Regions from separate parts of the Amycolatopsis sp. NPDC026612 genome, predicted to be linked through region 1. Evidence: riboswitches for the same ligand, from Rfam matches in the RefSeq annotation. Region 1 holds a riboswitch; the other holds the start of a gene.
What was found. Region 1 has a riboswitch for glycine ahead of AB0F15_RS07590 (hypothetical protein). Riboswitches for the same ligand answer to the same signal wherever they lie in the genome.

Region 1 (7,127 bases):
GGCTGCAGCGGGTGGCCCGGCAGGAACGGGGCCAGGTGCGCACGGACCCCGACCGGGCCGACGCCGGGCCCGCCGCCCCCGTGCGGGATGCAGAACGTCTTGTGCAGGTTGAGGTGCGACACGTCGGCCCCGAACCGGCCGTACTGGGCGACGCCGATCAGCGCGTTCAGGTTGGCGCCGTCGACGTACACCTGCCCGCCCGCGTCGTGCACCGCCGCGCACACCTCGCCGACGGTGTCCTCGTAGACGCCGTGCGTCGACGGGTAGGTGAGCATGATCGCGGCCAGGTCGGCCCGGTGGGAGTCCACAGTGGACTTGAGGTGCGCGAGGTCGATGTTGCCGCCGTCGTCGCAGGCGACGACGACCACCCGCATGCCCGCCATCACCGCGCTCGCCGCGTTCGTGCCGTGCGCGCTGGCCGGGATCAGGCAGACGTCCCGCGCGTGCTCGCCGCGGGAGCGGTGGTAGGCGCGGATGGCGAGCAGGCCCGCGAACTCGCCCTGGCTGCCGGCGTTCGGCTGGAGGGAAACCGCATCGTAGCCGGTGATCCGGGCGAGCCACGCGCTCAGGTCGGCGGCCACCTCCAGGAGCCCGGCGGCGTCCTCGGCCGGCGCGAACGGGTGCAGCCCGGCGAACTCCGGCCAGGTGAGCGGCTCCATCTCCGCGGTGGCGTTGAGCTTCATGGTGCACGATCCCAGCGGGATCATGCTCCGGTCGAGCGCGATGTCCTTGTCGGCCAGCTGCCGCAGGTAGCGCAGCATCGCGGTTTCCGAGCGGTGCGCGTGGAACACGGGGTGGGCCAGGAAGCCGCTCGTCCGCCGCAGCGGGGCCGGGAGCGCGTCCGCGGTGTCCGCGTCGAGACCGTCCACATCGGACACCGCGACACCGAAGGCCTTCCACACACAGGAAAGACGTTCGCGGGTCGTGGTCTCGTCGCAGGCGATGCCGACGTGGTCTTCATCGATGCGGCGCAGGGAGATGCCGAGGTCGCGAGCGGCTGCGACGACGGTGTCCGCCCGGCCGGGCACCGCCGCGACGACCGTGTCGAAGAACTCGCCGTGCACCACGTCGACGCCGCCCTCGGCGAGGCCGGCGGCCAGCACGGTGGCCATCCGGTGGGCCCGCAGCGCGATCGAACGCAGCCCCTCGGGCCCGTGGTACACCGCGTACATCGAGGCCAGCACCGCCGGCAGGACCTGCGCGGTGCAGATGTTCGACGTCGCCTTCTCCCGGCGGATGTGCTGCTCGCGCGTCTGCAGGGCGAGCCGGTACGCGGGTGTACCGTCGGCGTCCTTCGAGACGCCGACCAGCCGGCCGGGCAGCTGCCGCTCGAGGCCCTTGCGGACGGCCAGGTACCCCGCGTGCGGGCCGCCGAAGCCGAGCGGGACGCCGAACCGCTGCGTCGAGCCGACGGCGACGTCGGCGCCGAGCTCGCCCGGGGGGCGCAGCAGGGTCAGGGCGAGGGGGTCGGCGGCGACGATCACGGCCGCGCCGTGCTTCTTCGCTTCGCCGATGGTGAGATCGAGTTCGCGCACCGCGCCCGAGGCGCCCGGGCAGGACAGCAGCACGCCGAAGAAGTCGCCGCCGAGCCCGAGCCCGGTCAGTCCTTGGGACAGGTCTTCGACGACGAGTTCGATGCCGAGCGGCTCGGCCCGGGTGCGGAGCACGGCGAGGGTCTGCGGCAGGGTGTCTTCGTCGACGACGAAGCGGCAGGAGGCCGACCGGCCGGCGCGGCGCACGAGCGTCATGGCTTCGGCGGCCGCGGTGGCCTCGTCGAGCAGGGAGGCGTTGGCGACGGGCAGCCCGGTCAGGTCGGCGACCACGGTCTGGAAGGTGAGCAGCGCCTCGAGCCGTCCCTGCGAAATCTCGGGCTGGTAGGGCGTGTAAGCGGTGTACCAGGCGGGGTTCTCGAGCACGTTCCGCCGGATGACGGGCGGAGTGAAGGTGTCGTGGTAGCCGAGGCCGATCATCGAAGCGGTCACGCGGTTGCGCGAGGCGAGTTCCCGCAGCTCCGCGAGCGCCTGGGCCTCGGTGGCGGCCGGGGGCAGGTCGAGCGGGCCGGCGGAGGCCCGCAGCGACTCGGGGACAGCACGCTCGGAGAGCTCGTCGAGAGAAGCCACGCCGACGACGTCGAGGATGTGCCGAAGTTCGGCAGGACCAGGCCCGATGTGCCGGTCGGCGAAGGGGGTGCCCTGTTCCAGCGAGGCAAGTGACGGATCCACGATGGCCTCCTCCGAACGGCGCTGCCTACCCCACTCGACTCTAGAGCGGAGGCAACCTCGGAAGGGGACCAGGGGCGGGGCCCCTGGGCGGGACTGGCCGCGGCGGCGGGTGTTCGCGTAGTCGGCCGGGTCGGTGTGCCGGCCTGTCCACGGCTACGGGTTGATGGTCCAGGAGAACGAGGTGGTGGCGGTCCGCTGATCGATGACGTCCTTCACCGTGCCGTTGACGGTGTAGTGACCGGCCGTCGTCGGCGTGCCGCTGATTTTCCCGTAGGACGTGTAGGTCAGACCCGGCGGCAGGCCCGTGATGGTCCAGTCACAAATGTAGTTCTGGTGGTAGCAATAAAGCTGGACCGGAGTGACCGGGACGCCGGCGGTGCCGGTCTGGGGGCCGGGATTGCTGGCCGTGAGAGGGGGCTTCGGATCCGCCGGGCTGACGACGGCACCGGCCGCGTCACCGGTCGCGGCTGCGGCCTCCTGGGTGGCCGCCACCAAACCGCCGGAAGACAGCACCAAAGCCGCCACCAATGTCAGCGATCGCTGCAACCGGTCCATTTCCCCTCCTGGATCCCGAGCTCCGCCAACGGCGAGCAGTCGCTGATCGGCAACGTACCGAGGGTAAAGATCCGGATCGCCCCGAGACGTCTCTCAGCGTGCGACCACCCATCACCCCGGGATGCGCCGCGACCGGCGACAACGCGAACGATCAGCACAGAGCTCGCGGAAACCGGAAGGAAAAGCCTCCCCACTCTGTCCGTACCCGTTTCCGGGCGCCTGAGAGTTTCGCCCGCGTGGTTGAACCGGGCTTGCACCGTCGGCGGGGCCATCAGGTGGTGTCCTGACGACCCGCTTTCCAGAGGCGTCTCGTCCGCGCGGTCCAGGGTGCCTGAGAGGTTCCGGGGAGGATTTGCTCCTTCGGCGCCGAGCTCAATATGAGGCTCGGACTCTCCCGCGCGGATTCGTCGACCGCAAGGGGAACCTTACTCCGTCCGCCGCAGCGGTGATCACCCGGTCTTGCGGGCGTTGCGGCGCTGGGTGAGTTCGTCCGGCTGGTGCGTCTCGACGATGCCGCCGTCGGCGCGTTCGGCGGGGAAGTCGTGGATGGTGCCGCTGATTTCCTGCATCGCTCCGCTGACGGCGATGCCGAAGACGCCTTGACCGCCCTGGAGCAGATCGACGATCTCCTCCGGCGACGTGCATTCGTAGACGGTGGTGCCGTCGGAGAACAGCGTCACCCTGGCCAGGTCGCGGACCCCGCGGACGCTCAGGTGGTCGACGGCGACGCGGATGTTCTGGAGGGAGACGCCGGTGTCCAGGAGGCGTTTGACGACCTTGAGGACCAGGATGTCCTTGAACGAGTACAGCCGCTGCGAGCCGGAGCCGTGCGCGGTGCGGATGCTGGGCGCGACCAGTTTGGTCCGGGCCCAGTAGTCGAGCTGGCGGTAGGTGATCCCGGCGATCTGACACGCCGCCGGCCCCCGGTAGCCCACCAGCTCGTCGGGCAGCGACTCGTCGGGGAACAGTTCACCCTGCTCACCGGTTGCGACCTCGACAGGCTGCTTCTCGGAACCAGCCTCGACCACGCAAGCCTCCCCTCGCCCGACCAGGCGGCCGGCGAATGACAGCCGGACGGTCCCAGAGTGGGACCCGCCGGAGATCAACCGCCACGGTTCGGCCCCAGACCGTGAATCACACCGTGACGATTTGCCTCCTCCGACGGTAAGCGCCAGGAGAACACCGGTCAACGCGACGCGCGGCAAGGCTCAACGGTCGGCTGAGCCTTTGAGCCGTTCGCCGTACCCCGTCCACGGCGGTTCAAACGCGTTCGACGATCTTACTCAGCTGTGTTATTTTTTACTCATGCAAGTAAACACCGCCCACATGGCCGAGCTGGGCCTCAGCGTCACCGAGGCCGCGCGCCGCGCGCAGATCATCGGCGCGACCATCGGCGTCCTCGCCGACCTGGGTTACCGCCGCACCACCTTCGCCAAGATCAAGGAGCGCGCCGGGCTCAGCAGCACGCGGCTGATCTCGTACCACTTCACGAACAAGGCGGGCCTGATGCAGGCCGTGCTCAGCGCCGTCGTCGAGACCAAGCACGAGTTCCTCACCGAGCGCACCGGCGGCGGCCTCGACCCGGCCGACCGGCCCGGCTACCTGCGGGCCCACATCGAGACGTCCGTCGCGTTCCTGCGCGCGTACCCCGAATGCGTCCGGGCGCTGACGGAGCTGGCCGCCAACGCCGACGACGCCGACGGCTGGGTGATGACGAAGGTGCTGGTCGACGACCTGCGCGTGCACGGACTGGCCCGCCAGCTGGGGCAGGGCCAGTCCGAGGGCGTGTTCGGCGAGTTCACGCCTGCGGTGATGGCGATGGCCATCGCCCAGGCCATCGACGGCGTCGCCGCGGCCTACGCGGCCGACCCGTCCCTGGACCTCGAGCAGTACGGGCGCGAACTGGCGGACACCTTCGTCAAAGCGACGGCGCCTTGAGAGCCCGGTCGAGGCGGTCTTCGATGCGGGCCTTCGGGAACGCGCCGACGATCGTCTCGACCGGTTCGCCGCCGCGGAAGAGGATCATCGTGGGCAGGGACATGACCCGGTAGGAGCGGGTGGTCTCCGGGTTCTCGTCCGCGTTGATCTTGCGCACGGCGAGCTCGCCGTCCCGCTCGGCGGCCAGCTGCGCCAGCACCGGGCCGACCATCCGGCACGGCCCGCACCAGGTGGCCCAGAACTCGACCAGCACGGGGACGTCACTGCCGAGGACCTCGGCGAAGGTCGCATCGGTGACTTCGGTGACTTCGGACATGAGGGGCTCCTTCACGGGCGCGGGGATGCGGGCACGACACACGGATCGGGCGCCTGCCGGGCGAGGGCGCCCGCCAGCTTCGCGGCCAGTTGGGTGCGGATGCCGCCGAGCCGCGCGAGGAGGGCGTCGGCCTCTTCGAGCTTGCGGCGGTACACCTCGATCGAACTCGCGCACGCGTCGCCGGTCTCGTGGCCACTGCGCAGGCAGTCGACGAACGGCCGGGTCTCCTCGAGGGTCAGGCCGACCGTTTGCAGCGTCTGGATCTCCCTGACGAGCTGGAGGTCGTCCTCGTCGTACTCGCGGTAGCCGTTCGCCGAGCGCCGGGCCGACAGGAGGCCCTGGTCCTCGTAAAAACGCAGCGCACGGGTGGTGGTACCCGTGCGCTGCGCCAATTCTCCGATCCGCATACCCCGACGCTAGACGTTGACGTCCGCGTCAAGGCAAGGTCTCACGTATCCGCTCCGCGGAAGTCTTCCGGGGAAACCGAGTCGAGGAATTCACGGAACTTCTCGACCTCGTCCTCCTGCTCGTCCGGGATGATCAGGCCGGCCTCTTCCAGCACCGCGTCCACGGCGTGGATGGGGACGCCGATCCGCAGGGCCAGCGCGACCGAGTCGCTCGGCCGGGCGGACACCCGGATGTCACCGTCGAAGACGAGCTCCGCGAAGAACGTGCCTTCCTTCAGGTCGGTGATGACGACCTGCTCCAGCTCCCGGCCCAGCGCTCCGATGACCTCTTTCAGCAGGTCATGCGTGAGCGGACGGGCGGGGCGGACCCCCTGCTGCTCCAAGGCGATGGCGGTGGCTTCGACCGAGCCGATCCAGATCGGCAGATACCGTTCACCCTCGGTCTCCCGCAGCAACAAGATCGGCTGATTCGCGGGCAGCTCGACCCGCACACCGACGACGCGCATTTCGCTCATCGGGCTTCGCCTCCCTCTCGTGCACACGGGCGGCAGCGCCATAACGGCTTCGCGCCCTCACTGTCGACGCTACCCGTCATCCGTGCGCTGTGCTCGCTGTCCGGACTCTCTCGGTTCGCCTGCCGCAAACCCGTGCCTTCACGGTACGGCATGCAGTGCCGAACATTCAGTCATTGACATGGGACCGCAAAGAGGATCTCACTGCCTCGTTATCGATCAACATCCGGAGACGCCGCGGATCCCGGCCTTCACGAGGAGCGTGTGCAGGGTCACGGACAGTGCCGCGAGCTCCCGCACCACCTCGTCGGCCCTCGCCTTGGCCTCCGGGTCGCGGTGCCGGTACACCGGCGTCACGATCTGCTCCAGCAGCCCGACCTCGCGGTCGGCCGCGGCGCGGAAGGCGCGCAGGTGTCTCGGTTCGATCCCGAATTCGGTCAGCGCCTTGACCGTCCGGGCGACCAGGACCGCGTCGGGGTCGAAGAACCCCGCGGGCCCGGACCGGACCAGGCCGTACTGCTGCAGTTCGGCCAGCGCGGCCGCGTCGATGCCCGCCTGCTCCAGGACTTCCTCCTGGGTCAGGCGCAGCTCCTTGCCCGCGGCGAAGTCTTCCGCCACGGGCAGGCCGACGTTCTCGGCCGTCACGTCGATCGGCACCAGCCGGCGCGGCGGGCGGGGCAGGGCCGCGGCGGGCCCGGCTCCCGAGTCCGCCGCGTCCAGCTGTTCCTTGATGACCTTCAACGGCAGGTAGTGATCCCGCTGGGCGGCCAGGACGAACCTCAGACGCTCCACGTCCGCCGCGGCGAACTGCCGGTACCCCGAAGCCGTCCGGCCCGGCTGGACCAGGCCTTCCGCTTCGAGGAACCGGATCTTGGAGATGGTGACATCGGGGAAGTCGCCGCGCAGCTGCGCCAGCACGGCCCCGATGCTCAGTCCATGGTTCTGTGGCCGTCCGGCCGCCGTCACTGCGCCCCCTGGCCCCCGTGCCCCGGGCCGGTCAGGAAGACCAGGCGGAACTTCCCGATCTGGACCTCGTCGCCGCCGGCGAGCACCGCCTGGTCGACCGGCTCGCGGTTGACGTAGGTGCCGTTGAGGCTGCCGACGTCGATGACGACGAACTCGCCGCCCTCACGCCGGAATTCGGCGTGCCGGCGGGAGACCGTGACGTCGTCGAGGA
Region 2 (7,127 bases), on a different contig from region 1:
CTCGCCGAACACCTCGCCGGCGGTGATCGCCGAACCCGCCTCGGGCAGCTGGACGAACACGATGTCACCGAGCGACTCGGCGGCGAAGGCGGTGATGCCGACGGTGGCGACACCGTCGGAGACGCTCAGCCACTCGTGTTCCTTGGTGTACTGCAGGTTCTCGGGGATGCTCACGGTTCAGCAGATCCTTACGCGCGGGAGTAGAAGGGCAGGGCGACGACCTCGACGGGCTCGATCCTGCCCCGGATGTCGACGGAGAGCTCGGTGCCGGGCTCGGCGTACGCCCGATCGACGTACGCCATGGCGATCGGGTAACCGAGCGTCGGCGACAGCGCGCCGCTGGTGACCTCGCCGATCCCGGTACCGTCGGCCAGCACCGCGTAGCCGTGCCGCGGCGCACGACGACCAGCGCCGCGCAAGCCGACCCGCACGCGCGGGACGTCCGCATCCGCACGGCGTTCCAATGCCGCGCGGCCGACGAAGTCGCCCGGCTTCTCGAACTTGACGACGCGGCCGAGCCCGGCTTCGAAGGGGCTCTGTTCGACGGTGAGCTCGTTGCCGTAGAGCGGCATCCCGGCTTCCAGCCGCAGCGTGTCGCGGCAGGCGAGACCCGCCGGGACCAGGCCGTGCGGCTCGCCGGCCTCCAGCAGCAGCCGCCAGACCGCGGGGGCCTCGTCCGCGTTCACGAACAGCTCGAAGCCGTCCTCGCCGGTGTAGCCGGTGCGGGCGAGCAGGACCTCGTGGCCCTTCACGACCGCCGGGACGCCGGCGTAGTACTTGAGCGACGTCAGGTCCGCGTCGGTGACGGCCCCGATGATCGCCGCGGCCTCCGGGCCCTGGACCGCGATCAGCGCGGTCGTCTCCGACCGGTCGTCGACCTTCGCGTCGAAGCCCGCGACCCGCTCGGCGAGGGCGTCCGCGACGACCTGCGCGTTGCCGGCGTTCGCCACGACCAGGTAGTGCTCGTCGGCCAGCCGGTAGACGACCAGGTCGTCCAGCACGCCACCCTCGGCGTTGCAGATCATCGTGTACCGCGCGCGGCCCGGCTTGACGCCGGTGAGGTTGCCGACCAGCGCGAAGTCCAGGACGTCCGCCGCCTGCTTGCCGGTGACGTGGATTTCGGCCATGTGCGAGAGGTCGAACAGCCCGGCCGCCTCGCGGACGGCCTTGTGCTCGGCCAGTTCGCTGGCGTAGCGGACCGGCATCGACCAGCCGGCGAAGTCGGTGAACAGCGCACCGAGTCCCTTGTGGACTCCGTGCAGGGAGGTCTCTTTCGACACGACAGGATCAGCCTTCGTAAGCGTTGAGGGGCGGGCACGAGCACACGAGGTTACGGTCGCCGCGGGCGCCGTCGATGCGACGCACCGGCGGCCAGTACTTGTTCTTCCGCGAAACACCCGCCGGGTACACGGCCAGCTCACGGTCGTAGCGCTTGTCCCACGCCCCGACCAGCGTCTCCGCGGTGTGCGGTGCCCCACGCAACGGCGACTCCTCCGCGCTCCACTTACCGTTCGCGACCTCGTCGATCTCGGCGCGGATGGCGATCATCGCGGCGCAGAACCGGTCGATCTCGCCGAGGTCCTCCGACTCGGTCGGCTCGACCATCAGCGTCCCGGCGACCGGGAACGACATCGTCGGCGCGTGGAAGCCGTAGTCGATGAGCCGCTTAGCGACGTCGTCGACCGTCACACCGGTCTCCTTGGTGATCTGCCGCAGGTCGAGGATGCACTCGTGCGCGACCAGGCCGTCCTGGCCCGTGTAGAGCACCGGGTAGTGCGGCGCCAGCCGCGAAGCGACGTAATTGGCGGCCAGCACGGCGACCTTCGTGGCCGTGGTCAGGCCGGGCGCACCCATCATCCGGACGTAGGCCCAGGAGATCGGCAGGATCGACGCCGAGCCGTATGGCGCGCCGCTGATCGGGCCGACGCCCGTCTCGGGACCGGCCTGCGCCAGCAGCGGGTGGTTGGGCAGGTACGGCGCGAGGTGCGCGCGCACCGCCACCGGGCCGACGCCGGGGCCGCCGCCGCCGTGCGGGATGCAGAACGTCTTGTGCAGGTTCAGGTGCGAGACGTCGCCGCCGAACTCACCCGGCTTGGCCAGGCCGAGCAGGGCGTTGAGGTTCGCGCCGTCGACGTACACCTGGCCGCCGCCGTCGTGGACGATCTTCGCCAGCTCGTCGATGCCGTGCTCGTACACCCCGTGCGTGGACGGGTAGGTGACCATGATCGCGGCGAGCGCGTCCCGGTGGGCGTCCACCTTGGACCGCAGGTCGGCCAGGTCGACGTTGCCCTCGTCGGTGCACTTGACGACGACCACGCGCATCCCGGCGAGCACCGCGGACGCGGCGTTGGTGCCGTGCGCGGACGACGGGATCAGGCAGACGTCACGGCCCTCGTCGCCGTTGGCCCGGTGGTAGGCGCGGATCGCGAGGAGGCCGGCGAGCTCGCCCTGGCTGCCCGCGTTCGGCTGCAGCGACACCTGGTCGTAGCCGGTCACCTCGGCCAGCCACTGCGCGAGCTGCGCCACCAGGACGTGGTAGCCCTCGGCGTCCTCCGCCGGCGCGAACGGGTGGATGCCGGCGAACTCGCGCCAGCTGATCGGCTCCATCTCGGTGGTGGCGTTGAGCTTCATCGTGCAGGAGCCGAGCGGGATCATGCCGCGGTCGAGCGCGTAGTCCAGGTCGGACAGCCGGCGCAGGTAGCGCAGCATCGCCGTCTCGGAGCGGTGGGTGCCGAAGACCTCGTGGCCCATGAAGCCGCTCTCGCGCGCCAGCCCGTTCGGCAGCGCGACGCCGTCGTGCACCTCCGCCTCGACGCCGAACGCGCGGAGAACCTGAGCGGTGATCGCGGGGGTGCTGACCTCGTCGAAGGCGACGCGGACGTGGTCGGCGTCGATGTGGCCGAGGTTGATCCCGGCTTCGCGGGCGGCGGCGTGGACCGCGGCGGCCCGGCCGGGGACGCGCACGACGACGGTGTCGAAGAACGACTCGTGCACCACCTCGGCGCCGCCCTGACGCACGGCGTCCGCGAAGCCCGCGGCCAGGCCGTGGACGCGCCGGGCGATCTTCTTCAGGCCGTCGGGACCGTGGTAGACCGCGTACATCGCGGCCAGCACGGCCGGGAGGACCTGCGCGGTGCAGATGTTCGACGTCGCCTTCTCACGACGGATGTGCTGCTCACGGGTCTGCAGCGCGAGCCGGTACGCCGAGTTGCCGTCGGCGTCGACCGAGACACCCACCAGCCGCCCGGGCAGCGAACGCTCGAGGCCGGAGCGGACCGACAGGTACCCGGCGTGCGGACCGCCGTAGCCGAGCGGGACGCCGAAGCGCTGCGTCGACCCGGCGGCGACGTCGGCGCCGAACTCGCCGGGGGCGGCGATCAGCGTCAGCGCGAGCAGGTCGGCGGCGACGGTGAACAGCGCGCCCGCGGCCTTCGCCGACTCCGAAATCGCCTGGTAGAAGCCGTGGCCGCGCAGCACGCCGGACGCGCCGGGGTACTGGACGACGACGCCGAAGAACTCGTCCGGCAGGCCGGTCAGCAGGTCGCGGACCTCGACCTCGATGCCGAGGGCCTCGACCCGGGTCCGCACGACGGCGATCGTCTGCGGCAGGCACTCGGCGTCCAGCACGACCTTGTTCGACTTCGACTTGGACGAGCGGCGCATCAGCGTGACGGCCTCGGCGACGGCGGTCGACTCGTCCAGCAGGGACGCGTTCGCGGTGGCCAGGCCGGTCAGGTCGGCGACCATCGTCTGGAAGTTGAGCAGCGCCTCGAGGCGGCCCTGCGAGATCTCCGGCTGGTACGGCGTGTACGCGGTGTACCAGGCCGGGTTCTCCAGGACGTTCCGGCGGATCACCCCGGGGGTGACGGTGTCGGAGTAGCCCAGCCCGATCATCTGCGTCATCGGCCGGTTGCGCGCGGCGAGGGCACGCAGCTCCGCGGTGGCTTCCTCTTCGGACGCGGCAGGCGGGAGGTCGAGGTCGCGGGTCGCCTGGATGGCACTCGGCACGGCCGCCCCGACCAGGGCGTCCAGGCTGCCGTAGCCGCACTCGGCCAGCATCTTCGCGCGTTCGGCCTCGGACGGGCCGATGTGGCGGGCGTCGAACTGCGTAGACGTGATGGGGAGCTCCTCGGGCCGGGCACCGGACAGAACGGTGCGCTGGGAACTCCCCCTCTGTCATGGCACCTGAGAGTTTCACCGTGTGTGACACGGCTTTCACCTTGGGTGAGGCGCGGGTGCGCCTGCTTTCCAGAGTGGCCTCGCGCGAAGCGGTAGCAGGTACCTGAGAGATTCCGGGGAGTTTGCTCCTTCGGTGCCCCACCGACTTCGTGAGGGCTCTCCCGCCTCGGCTCGACGGCCCGATCTGCAGTTGTTGCGGCCACCGTACCTGCCGGGTTCGAGGTCCGTCTACTTCTCCCGAGCAACGCCACACCGGTCCTCGACCGGCGCTCGACCGGCGATCCGGCGGACCACCCGGCCCGCCAGCGCGGGCGGCCGCCGGACCCGGCCCGACGAGAGGACGAGGCGTTTGAGCGGGCCGCCGAGCGGCACCGGGGGCAGGCCCGCGGTCAGCAGCACCTGCTCGACGATCTGCTCGGCGAACCACGCCACCGAATCGTTGAGCCGGTCGAGCGAGGGGCGGTCGCCGTCGAAGACGTCCTCGTCGGCCAGCGTCACCTCGAAGTACGCGCAGCCCGGCGGGACCGAGACGGCTTCCTCGATCGCCCGCGCTCCCGCCAGGGGATCCGCGAACCCCGCTTCGAGCAGCGGGGCACGGTAGATACGCGCGGCCCGCGCGCGCATGCGGGGGCCGTAGCGGACCACCACCGGGAGCCGTCCGGTCAGGTCGGGCACGGCGAGGCCGTGCAGCAGCATGATCGGCGGCACCGAGTGCACCAGCCGCGGCGCGGGCCCGGCCAGCTCGCGGGCGGTGATCCGGACCCGGTCGGCCATCGTGTCGGGGAGGCCGAAGTAGCGGAAGTCGACGTTGCCGAACCCGAGACCGTCGGCGACCAGCGACGCCAGCAGCTCGCCGTAACCCCAGATCGGCGACAGCACGACCACCGGCGGCGCGGTGACGACCGGTGACGGCGCGGGCGGCCGCGTCGCCTCCTGCTCCGGCACCTGGATCACCAACCGGGGCGGCTCGTGCCAGTCGTGCACCTCGGCGACCCGCCAGTAGAGACCCAGCGGCCGCCACAGCTCCCCGAGGATCTCGTGCTCGATGATGCGGCGCACCTCGGCGTCGTCGTGGGGGAAGTCCCGCGGCGGCACGATCCCGACGTAGTGGTGGTAGGTGACGCGGACTTCGTCGCCGCGGGTGGCGGAGCGGATCCGCATCTCCCAGTCGATCGGCGACGCCGCGATGGCGTTGGCCACCTGCGTGCCGGGCGAGGAGTAGACGAGCGCGGTCGCCTGCCGGAGGAACTGCCCGGCCCGGTCGATGCCTTCCCTCAGCGCCTTCGCCGCCTGCGCGACGCGCACCGGGGAAGCGAGCGAGTCGGGCAGGACGCCGGCGACGCGCAGCAGCTCGGCTTCCCCGAGCCCGGTGACCTCGGCGAGCTGCGCCCAGTGGTCGAAGACGGTCACCTTCGGCGCGTGCCGGTGCTCGATCCAGCTGCGCAGCGTCGACGTCGGGACGCCGATGCGCCGCGCGGCCTCGTCCAGGGAAAGGCCCCGGGAACGGATCCCGGCCCGGACCGCTTCCGCCCACTCGTCGGCGCGCCAGTGCGTCACCTCACAAAGCTAACGAAACCGGCTAGCTTTGCGCAGGGACGAATCGCCCACCCGGCATCGACGCTGGTCACCATGACCACCACCATCGTCGCCCTGACCCTGATCGTCGGCGTGCTGACCTTCGCCGCCGGCGCCTTCCTCTCCTCCGAGATCGCCACCCGGATCCTGCGGCGCCGGGAAAAGGAGATCTCCGAAGAGCGCAAGAAGCTCAACGCCGCCTGGAGCTACCTGCGGGAGGTCTACGGCGTCAAGAAACCGACCAGGCGTTAGATCGGGGTGACGTACGCGCCGGAGATGCCGCCGTCGACCAGGAACTGCGACGCCGTGATGAAACTGGCGTCGTCGCTGGCCAGGAACGCGACGGCGGCCGCGATCTCCGACGGCTCGGCGAACCGGCCGACGGGCACGTGGACCAGGCGCCGCGCCGCGCGTTCCGGGTCCTTCGCGAACAGCTCCTTGAGCAACGGGGTGTTCACCGGCCCGGGGCACAGCGCGTTGACGCGGATGTTCTCCCGCGCGAACTGGATGCCCAGCTCGCGGCTCATCGCCAGCACGCCGCCCTTGGACGCGGTGTAGGAGATCTGCGACGTCGCCGCGCCCATCACCGCCACGAACGACGCCGTGTTGACGATCGAACCGCGACCCTGCCGCTGCATGTGCGGCAGCACCGCCTTGCAGCACAGGTACACCGACGTCAGGTTGACCCGCTGGACCTTCTCCCACGCCTCGATGCCGGTGGTGAGGATGGAGTCGTCCTCCGGCGGTGAGATGCCGGCGTTGTTGAAGGCGACGTCGACCGAGCCGAACTGCTCCACCGTGCTGTGGAACAGGTTCTCGACCTGCTCGGCGTCGGTGACGTCGGTCTGGATGAACGCGCCGCCGATCTCGTCGGCGGCCGCCTTGCCCTCGGCCGGCGTGAGGTCCGCGATGACGACCTTCGCGCCTTCGCTCGCCAGGCGGCGGGCCGAGGCGAGCCCGATGCCGCTCGCGCCGCCGGTGATGACCGCGACGCGGCCTTCGAAACGCTGGACCATTACTCCTCCGTGCTCAGAAAGACGTTCTTGGTTTCGGTGAACGCCGCCGCGGCGTCCGGGCCCAGCTCGCGGCCGAGACCGGACTGCTTGAAGCCGCCGAACGGCGTCCAGTAGCGCACCGACGAGTGCGAGTTCACCGAGAGGTTGCCGGCTTCGACGCCGCGGGCGACCCGGAACGCCCGGCCGGCGTCGCGGGTCCAGATCGACCCGGACAGGCCGTAGTCGGTCGTGTTGGCCATCCGGATCGCGTCGGCCTCCTGCTCGAACGGCACGACGGCGACGACCGGGCCGAAGACCTCCTCCGCCGCGACCGGGTGGTGCAGGTCCGGCGGGGTGACGACGGTCGGCGGGAACCAG

Region 2: it holds a riboswitch for glycine, as region 1 does, so the genes downstream of both, gcvP (aminomethyl-transferring glycine dehydrogenase) here and AB0F15_RS07590 (hypothetical protein) in region 1, are expected to answer to the same signal.

Annotation. Positions count from the first base shown of each region.
Region 1 covers NZ_JBEZYB010000005.1:123,284-130,410, reverse strand. Annotated here, with positions in the region: gene gcvP (aminomethyl-transferring glycine dehydrogenase) at 1-2,222, opposite strand, end outside; gene AB0F15_RS07590 (hypothetical protein) at 2,376-2,777, opposite strand; glycine riboswitch at 3,086-3,184, opposite strand; gene AB0F15_RS07585 (MerR family transcriptional regulator) at 3,227-3,805, opposite strand; gene AB0F15_RS07580 (TetR/AcrR family transcriptional regulator) at 4,104-4,715, shown strand; gene trxA (thioredoxin) at 4,696-5,031, opposite strand; gene AB0F15_RS07570 (MerR family transcriptional regulator) at 5,043-5,438, opposite strand; gene AB0F15_RS07565 (bifunctional nuclease family protein) at 5,480-5,953, opposite strand; gene AB0F15_RS07560 (MerR family transcriptional regulator) at 6,170-6,916, opposite strand; gene garA (glycogen accumulation regulator GarA) at 6,913-7,127, opposite strand, start outside.
Region 2 covers NZ_JBEZYB010000058.1:1,591-8,717, forward strand. Annotated here, with positions in the region: gene gcvH (glycine cleavage system protein GcvH) at 1-174, opposite strand, end outside; gene gcvT (glycine cleavage system aminomethyltransferase GcvT) at 189-1,280, opposite strand; gene gcvP (aminomethyl-transferring glycine dehydrogenase) at 1,288-4,119, opposite strand; glycine riboswitch at 4,164-4,262, opposite strand; gene AB0F15_RS33820 (helix-turn-helix transcriptional regulator) at 4,408-5,736, opposite strand; gene AB0F15_RS33825 (hypothetical protein) at 5,809-6,006, shown strand; gene AB0F15_RS33830 (3-oxoacyl-ACP reductase) at 6,003-6,770, opposite strand; gene AB0F15_RS33835 (aldehyde dehydrogenase family protein) at 6,770-7,127, opposite strand, start outside.